Regions from separate parts of the Exiguobacterium sp. KKT215 genome, predicted to be linked through region 3. Evidence: riboswitches for the same ligand, from Rfam matches in the RefSeq annotation. Region 3 holds a riboswitch; each other region holds the start of a gene.

Region 1 (2,228 bases), 1.1 Mb from region 3:
AAGACACCGACGATGACGCCGAGGAGAAGCGCGTATGGCGCCCCGATAATCAACAGACCGGCGACGGCCAGCACCCCGATGATGAGGCAGTCGAGCGACTTCCCGATGATATAGCGTTTAAAGATGTAATCCATCTCTTGGAAGATGTCGATCGTCGTCTTGGCTGACGCGACCGGGAACATCGCATACAACAGCCGCTTGAACATGCGGGCAAAAATCTCTTTGTCTTTTAAAAGATAAATCGAGATGACGATCCCAATCAAGAAGTTGATGAGCGTCATCGTGAAGCTCGAAACGTAGCTGACCGACGACAAGACGGCCGTCTCGACCCAGCCCGAGTAGCGCTCCTCGAACCGGCTGAAATCGATGGCCTGGGCGACTGTCGCGTTATACTCTTTCAAATACGTGTTCAACTGTGACAGATACCCGTCGATTTGCCGGATATAGGACGGGAGTTCCTCGATGAGCGAGGCGAGGCTCGAATAAATGCGTGGGAACAGCGTTACCGCAGAGATGACGAGAATCCCGATAAAGATGATATAGACGATTAGCAAGCCTTGATATCGTTTTAGTTGAAACCGTTCTTCTATATAGGACAGGACGGTATTCAGGAGCAGCGCGATGGCGATTCCCATAATAATCGGCGTCAGCAACTGGAACGTATAATGCATCATCTGCGAAATCGTATCCGGTTCGCTGATGACTTTCCAGAGCACGAGCAGGATCAGGCCGATCACGCTCAACTTCCAAATCAATTGACGGTTTAATTCCAAAGGTCCATCCCCTCATGTTTTAAATTTTGTAGAATAACGTTCACTTTCACTATGAACGTTTTTTTATCGGGATTCAAGAGGACATGCTCATTTTCAAAAAAGGATTGACAAGATTGGTAACGTTTGGTTAACTAAGTGACATATTACAAAAAGACAAATCGCATATAAAACACTTTCTATCAAGAGAAGCGGAGGGACTGGCCCGATGAAGCTTCAGCAACAGATTGATTCAATACTGTGCTAATTCCAGCAAGGTGACCTTGAGAGATGGAAAGGTGGTTGTTTGAATACGTCCGTATCTCGACACCCCTTTCCGCGGAAAGGGGTGTTTTTTGCATAGGAGGACTATTCATGACTGACAGACGCTCACATCTACTTAAAACGTTACCACCTCAACATTTCGTCGGACTCGCGAACGAGGTGGCCGAACTCGAACAAGCCGGCCGCGACATCATCCGACTCGGACAAGGGACGCCTGACCTGCCTACGCCTGAGCCAATCTGTGACGCGCTTCAGACGGCGCTCCTCGACGCCTCGACCCATCAATACGGTCCGTTCCGCGGTCAGGCCCGCCTGAAGCAAGCAGTGGCGACGTTCTATTTGAATGAGTATGGAGTCGAACTTGATCCCGAGACAGAAGTCGCGATTCTCATCGGCTCAAAATCTGGTCTCATCACGTTGCCGCAATGCGTACTCGAACCTGGCGACGGGATTTTGCTACCGAATCCCGGCTATCCTGATTACATCTCGGGGGCACGCCTCGCCGGTGCCGTCGTCCGTGACCTCGTCCTCCGGGAAGAGAACGGCTTCTTGCCGGACTATGAGACGCTCGATACGCAAGATGCAAGACTCATGTATTTGAACTACCCGAGCAATCCGACCGGAGCCGTCGCCTCACCCGCTTTCTTTGACGATACCGTCCGTTTCGCCCGGGAGCGGGACTTGATGGTCGTCCACGATTTCGCATATGGCAGCATCGGATTCGATGGCCATGTCCCGCCTAGCTTTCTGCAGGCGGAAGGGGCGAAAGAAGTCGGCATCGAGGTATATACGATGTCGAAAGCGTTCAACATGTCCGGTTGGCGCGTCGCCTTCGCCGTCGGGAACGCGGACATCATCGAGGCGATCAACACGTATCAGGACCACGTCCACGTCAGCGTGTTCTCGGCCATCCAGGCGGCGGCTGTCGCTGCGCTCGAGGCGCCCCGTACCATTCGCGATGACTTGGCACGACTGTACGAGGCACGGCGTGATCGCCTGATTGACGGGTTGAACCGGGCCGGCTGGGCCGTCGAACCGCCGGAAGGCTCGTTCTTCGTCTGGGCGAAAGTGCCTGAGGGTGATGCCAAGTCGTTCTCGCGGAAACTGCTGCATGAAGCCGGTGTCGCCGTCACCCCGGGCTATTTCTTCGGTTCGGAAGGGAACGGATACGTCCGCTTCGGTCTCGTCTCACCG
Region 2 (2,228 bases), 610 kb from region 3:
TCATATAGAGCGTCTCCCACGTCTGTTCTAACATGACTTGCCAATCTACATTAGGAAACATCGCTTTCTACCTCCACTTCCACTGCCTGTGATCGGATTGAGGCGATGGCCCGCTCGACTTCAGCCGGCTCTCCGATCAATTGGATGAATAATGTCCCGAGGGCACCGACTTGTGACTGCGTCACGTTTCCGCCGATGATGTTGAAGCCGATGTCATGCTGCTTCAACACTTCCGACAGAATCGGTTGTTCGGCCGTCTCGTTCAAGAATTTGAGCTTGACGATTTGACCGCTCGGATAACGAGCTTTCAAATGTTCGAACGTGAGCGACATGTCTTCGACCGCGCCGATCTGCTTGACGAACTCTTTCGTGATTGGCTGTTCCGGGTGTTGGAACACGTCGGCGACTTGTCCGGTCTCGACGACCTTTCCGGCCTCCATGACGGCGACACGGTGACAAATCTTTTGGATGACGTGCATCTCATGGGTGATGAGGACGATTGTCAAACCGAGTTTCTTGTTGATGCTGACGAGCAGTTCGAGAATCGAATCCGTCGTCTTCGGGTCGAGTGCGCTCGTCGCTTCATCGCAGAGGAGCACTTCTGGATTCGTAGCGAGCGCACGGGCTATCCCGACTCGCTGCTTTTGGCCGCCTGATAGTTGTGACGGATAGCTGTCTTCTCGTCCGGCGAGGCCGACGAGCTCGACGAGTTCTTGGACGCGGCGTTTGCGCTCGCTCGCCGGTACCCCGATGAGTTCGAGAGGGAAGCTGATATTCTCAGCGACCGTGCGCGACCATAATAAGTTGAAGTGTTGGAACACCATCGAGACGTTTTTACGTACCCCGCGTAGTTCCTTTGGTGTGAGTTTCGTCAGCTCGCTGCCGGCGACCACGATTTCACCACTTGACGGTGCCTCGAGTCGGTTGAGCAAGCGGATGAGCGTCGACTTCCCCGCCCCTGAATATCCGATTATTCCAAAAATTTCGCCGCTTTCGATTGTAAGCGACACATCATCGACCGCCTGGACCCGACCGTTTTTCGTGTCGAACCATTTGGCCACATTGCGTAATTGAATCAATCCATTTCCCTCCTGACAACAAAAAAAGTACGCACGTTTGAGCAAACGTGCGTACTTTATCGTACGGACAACGATTGCTCTCATCTTCCAAGGTATACACCTTGCTGGAATTAGCACCATTTCGGATTGCTCCGCGGTTGCTGGGCGTCATAGGGCCAGTCCCTCAGCCTCTCTTGATAAGAGTGGTTGCGTATTTGATTAGCTTTATCATAGCGACACATTATTTTCATGTCAAACTATTTTTTTCAGCAAAATAAAAAAAGGTGCCATCCGAGGATGACACAGAACGTAGCACCTTGAGTCACTGAAGGACAACCCATAGATGAACCTCTTTTGCCCGATCAGAGCATTCATCCTTATATGGGGGACTTTTACCCAACCATCACTCGGTCTTCGAACGGACCATGCAATTACGCGACCGGTGCCCCGACGCTTGATTTTTTTGGGGGACAATCGAAGGGAAGGTCCACCTGAAATCGCGTAAGCTCATGCAGCGGTTGTTCGAAAACGTCTTGATGACGGGAAAATCTCGTCCTATGTTGTGTTCAAGTAAGATGTTGTAATGAATATATCATTCGTGAACTTTCTGTGTCAACTGATTATTTAAAATTTTCAGATTATTCTAATCATCCTATCTCACTTAACGAAAGATAGGACGTGCTGGACGTTTTGAAATGCGTACAAACGATCGCGAACTTGGCCATTTTCCAGCTTCAATAGTGCCGGAACGCTCATGACCTGATACGCCTCGAGTTCGTTCGGGATAAAGTTGGCATCGCGTTTTTCAATTTTCAATTCTGGGTCGACCGCCTCGACGACCGAGAGCATCCGCTCGGCCACGGCGCATGTACCGCACATTGGGGCGTATATATATAAGAATCCGTCTGTCATCATTTTGCTCACCTCTCTTTTAAGTATATGAATCCGGGCCAATCGGTTCAAAAGTTGTGCTCAAATGGAAAATTCTGAACATTTCAACATTTCTTGTTGACGCTCGGCAGAAAGAGGCATAGTATGGTCATTAACTTTATCGCTTTTGTACATAACAGCAAACCAGTAGAAAAGGACAGGTGAATCCCCAATGACGGAAGAGAAGCTTACCGGAAAACAATTTTTAATGAACGTCTTGAACGGCCTCAGTCTTGCCAT
Region 3 (2,228 bases):
AGTTCCGGGTTGTAATAGTCACGTTCAATCCGCTTCTTCGCGATCGGTCCAGCTGCGTAATCCGACGTCGCAAACAGCGTCTCGCCCAAAAATTCACCGACATGACGGGCGAGTTCCGGGTAGCTCTCCCCGTTCAAATAGCCGGTGCGGACAATCTCATAATCAGATAGATCTTCTATAATCGTGTAAGCGAGTGTCCGGTCGCTGCCAAGGACAGCCGGGACGAATCGAGGCGCGACAGTCGCAAACTCACGGAGTGCCAACTGTTCAATCCATGCCCGCTCGAGCGTGAGCGGCCAGCTCTCACCGACGACTTTGGCGTATGGGAGCGCTTGTTTGACGATCAGGCGCTGTTCGCCTTGGCGAATCCGAAAGACGAGATTCAAGTTGCCGTCCCCGATCTCCTCGCACTCGGCGATTCCTTCTTGCAAGTATCCTAATTGACGGACGTGCTCGACGACGGTCTGTTCTGTAAATGGTTGATATGACATGATGTTTTCCCCTTCCTGTACGTTGCCCACAAAAAAAGCCCCTTTCTCCGCGAGAAAGAGGCACAGCCAAAATGGTTGTTCCTCTCATCTGTCAGACATTCGTCTGGTGGATGTAGCACCGTGCCTAGTGGTCGGTTGCTGCGGCGTCATCGGGCCAATTCCCTCTGCCAACTCGCGATAAGAGTGTGTTATTCGATTCGGTGAACTTATGTGATGAATATTACGGACTCGACGTCACGATTGTCAACGTCATTTTCTCGACGCAACTCCGTCTTTTTTTGTGCATATATGGAAACAACTTCCCAAAATATTTTTTTTGGAAAAAAAGGAATTGACGACATGATGATTCTGTGCAAAAATTCAATTAAATTTCACAACTTCAAATCACATTCTTATCAAGAGCAGACGGAGGGACGAGCCCGATGATGTCGCAGCAACCGACCAGAGATGGCACGGTGCTAATTCTTGCAGCGAAAGCTGAGAGATAAGAGTTCATTTTTTATGATGACCTCTTGCCTCGGCATGGGGTCATTTTTTGTTTGCCTGGAAGGAGGAACCATATGAGTATCACTGCCACATATGAAATCAAACGAACGGACGCGGTCGCGACCGTCGCCGACAAAATCGCCCTCGAGCTGACCGTCGGTACTTGGACGGAGCTACCTCACTTAGAGCAAGAGCAGTTACAGGCGTACCGGGGTGAGGTCGTGTCGACGACACATACGGATACGACGAGCCGCTTCACAATCCGCTACCCGTTACATAATGTCAGCCCTGACTTTTCATCCATCTTGACGACGACGTTCGGGAAACTGTCCCTCGACGATTCGATTCGGTTAATTGATTTGACGTTGCCCGAGACGCTCGCCCCTCATTTCAAAGGCGCCAAGTTCGGGGTCACTGGAATTCGCGATTTACTCGGTGTTCATGATCGCCCGCTCGTCATGAGCATCTTCAAAGGTGTCATCGGCCGTGACCTCGCGTTTCTCGAGCAGCAACTCCGCGATCAGTTCGCCGGAGGCATCGATATCGTCAAAGACGACGAGATTTTATACGACAACCCGCTCACCCCATCGCTCGAACGGGCCCGGATCGGAGCGGACGTCATTCAAGCCCACTTCGAGGCGACCGGGAAACGTGTCCTCTACGCCATCACGCTGAGCGGCCCCGTGTTCGGTCTACGTGACCAGGCGCTCCGTCTTATCGAGGCAGGTGCGACAGCGCTCCTGTTCAACGTCTATACGTACGGTCTCGACGCACTGCGCGAACTCGCGAACGATCCGGATATCCACGTCCCCATCTTGGCACATCCGGCCTTTGCCGGCGCCTTGACCGGGTCAATCAGTCATTCGCTCTTACTCGGTAAACTCCCACGCCTCGCCGGGGCCGATTTAACGCTCTTCCCGTCTCCGTACGGCTCCCTCGCGACACCGCGTGAAGAGGCGTTCACGATTCGTGACCAGAGCGCCGAACCGCATTGGTCGAAACCGATTTTACCGGTCCCGTCAGCCGGGATTCATCCAGGACTCGTCGCTGATATCATTCGTGATTTCGGGACGGATGTCGTCATCAACGCCGGCGGTGGCATTCACGGACACCCGGACGGCGCAGCCGCCGGGGCTCGTGCTTTCCGACAAGCGATCGCTCACGTTCTCGGCCAAACCGAAGGACAGACGGACGAGCTCGATACCGCGTTGAAGGCGTGGGCGTCACGATGACGGTCCATATCCTGTGCGA

What was found. A riboswitch is a leader RNA that binds a small molecule or an ion and turns the genes downstream of it on or off. The one in region 3 is predicted to bind S-adenosylmethionine.
Region 1: linked by a shared signal. The riboswitch ahead of ACZ2GZ_RS07330 (aminotransferase class I/II-fold pyridoxal phosphate-dependent enzyme) and the one ahead of ACZ2GZ_RS01740 (2,3-diketo-5-methylthiopentyl-1-phosphate enolase) in region 3 are both predicted to bind S-adenosylmethionine.
Region 2: linked by a shared signal. The riboswitch ahead of ACZ2GZ_RS04795 (methionine ABC transporter ATP-binding protein) and the one ahead of ACZ2GZ_RS01740 (2,3-diketo-5-methylthiopentyl-1-phosphate enolase) in region 3 are both predicted to bind S-adenosylmethionine.

What each region holds. Positions count from the first base shown of each region.
Region 1 is NZ_CM145756.1:1,405,974-1,408,201, forward strand. Features, by position in the region: gene ACZ2GZ_RS07325 (AI-2E family transporter) at 1-773, opposite strand, end outside; SAM riboswitch class I at 947-1,047, shown strand; gene ACZ2GZ_RS07330 (aminotransferase class I/II-fold pyridoxal phosphate-dependent enzyme) at 1,125-2,228, shown strand, end outside.
Region 2 is NZ_CM145756.1:910,292-912,519, reverse strand. Features, by position in the region: gene ACZ2GZ_RS04800 (methionine ABC transporter permease) at 1-61, opposite strand, end outside; gene ACZ2GZ_RS04795 (methionine ABC transporter ATP-binding protein) at 51-1,079, opposite strand; SAM riboswitch class I at 1,157-1,262, opposite strand; gene ACZ2GZ_RS04790 (thioredoxin family protein) at 1,716-1,982, opposite strand; gene ACZ2GZ_RS04785 (PTS sugar transporter subunit IIC) at 2,161-2,228, shown strand, end outside.
Region 3 is NZ_CM145756.1:303,729-305,956, reverse strand. Features, by position in the region: gene mtnK (S-methyl-5-thioribose kinase) at 1-491, opposite strand, end outside; SAM riboswitch class I at 573-675, opposite strand; SAM riboswitch class I at 881-982, shown strand; gene ACZ2GZ_RS01740 (2,3-diketo-5-methylthiopentyl-1-phosphate enolase) at 1,052-2,209, shown strand; gene ACZ2GZ_RS01735 (2-hydroxy-3-keto-5-methylthiopentenyl-1-phosphate phosphatase) at 2,206-2,228, shown strand, end outside.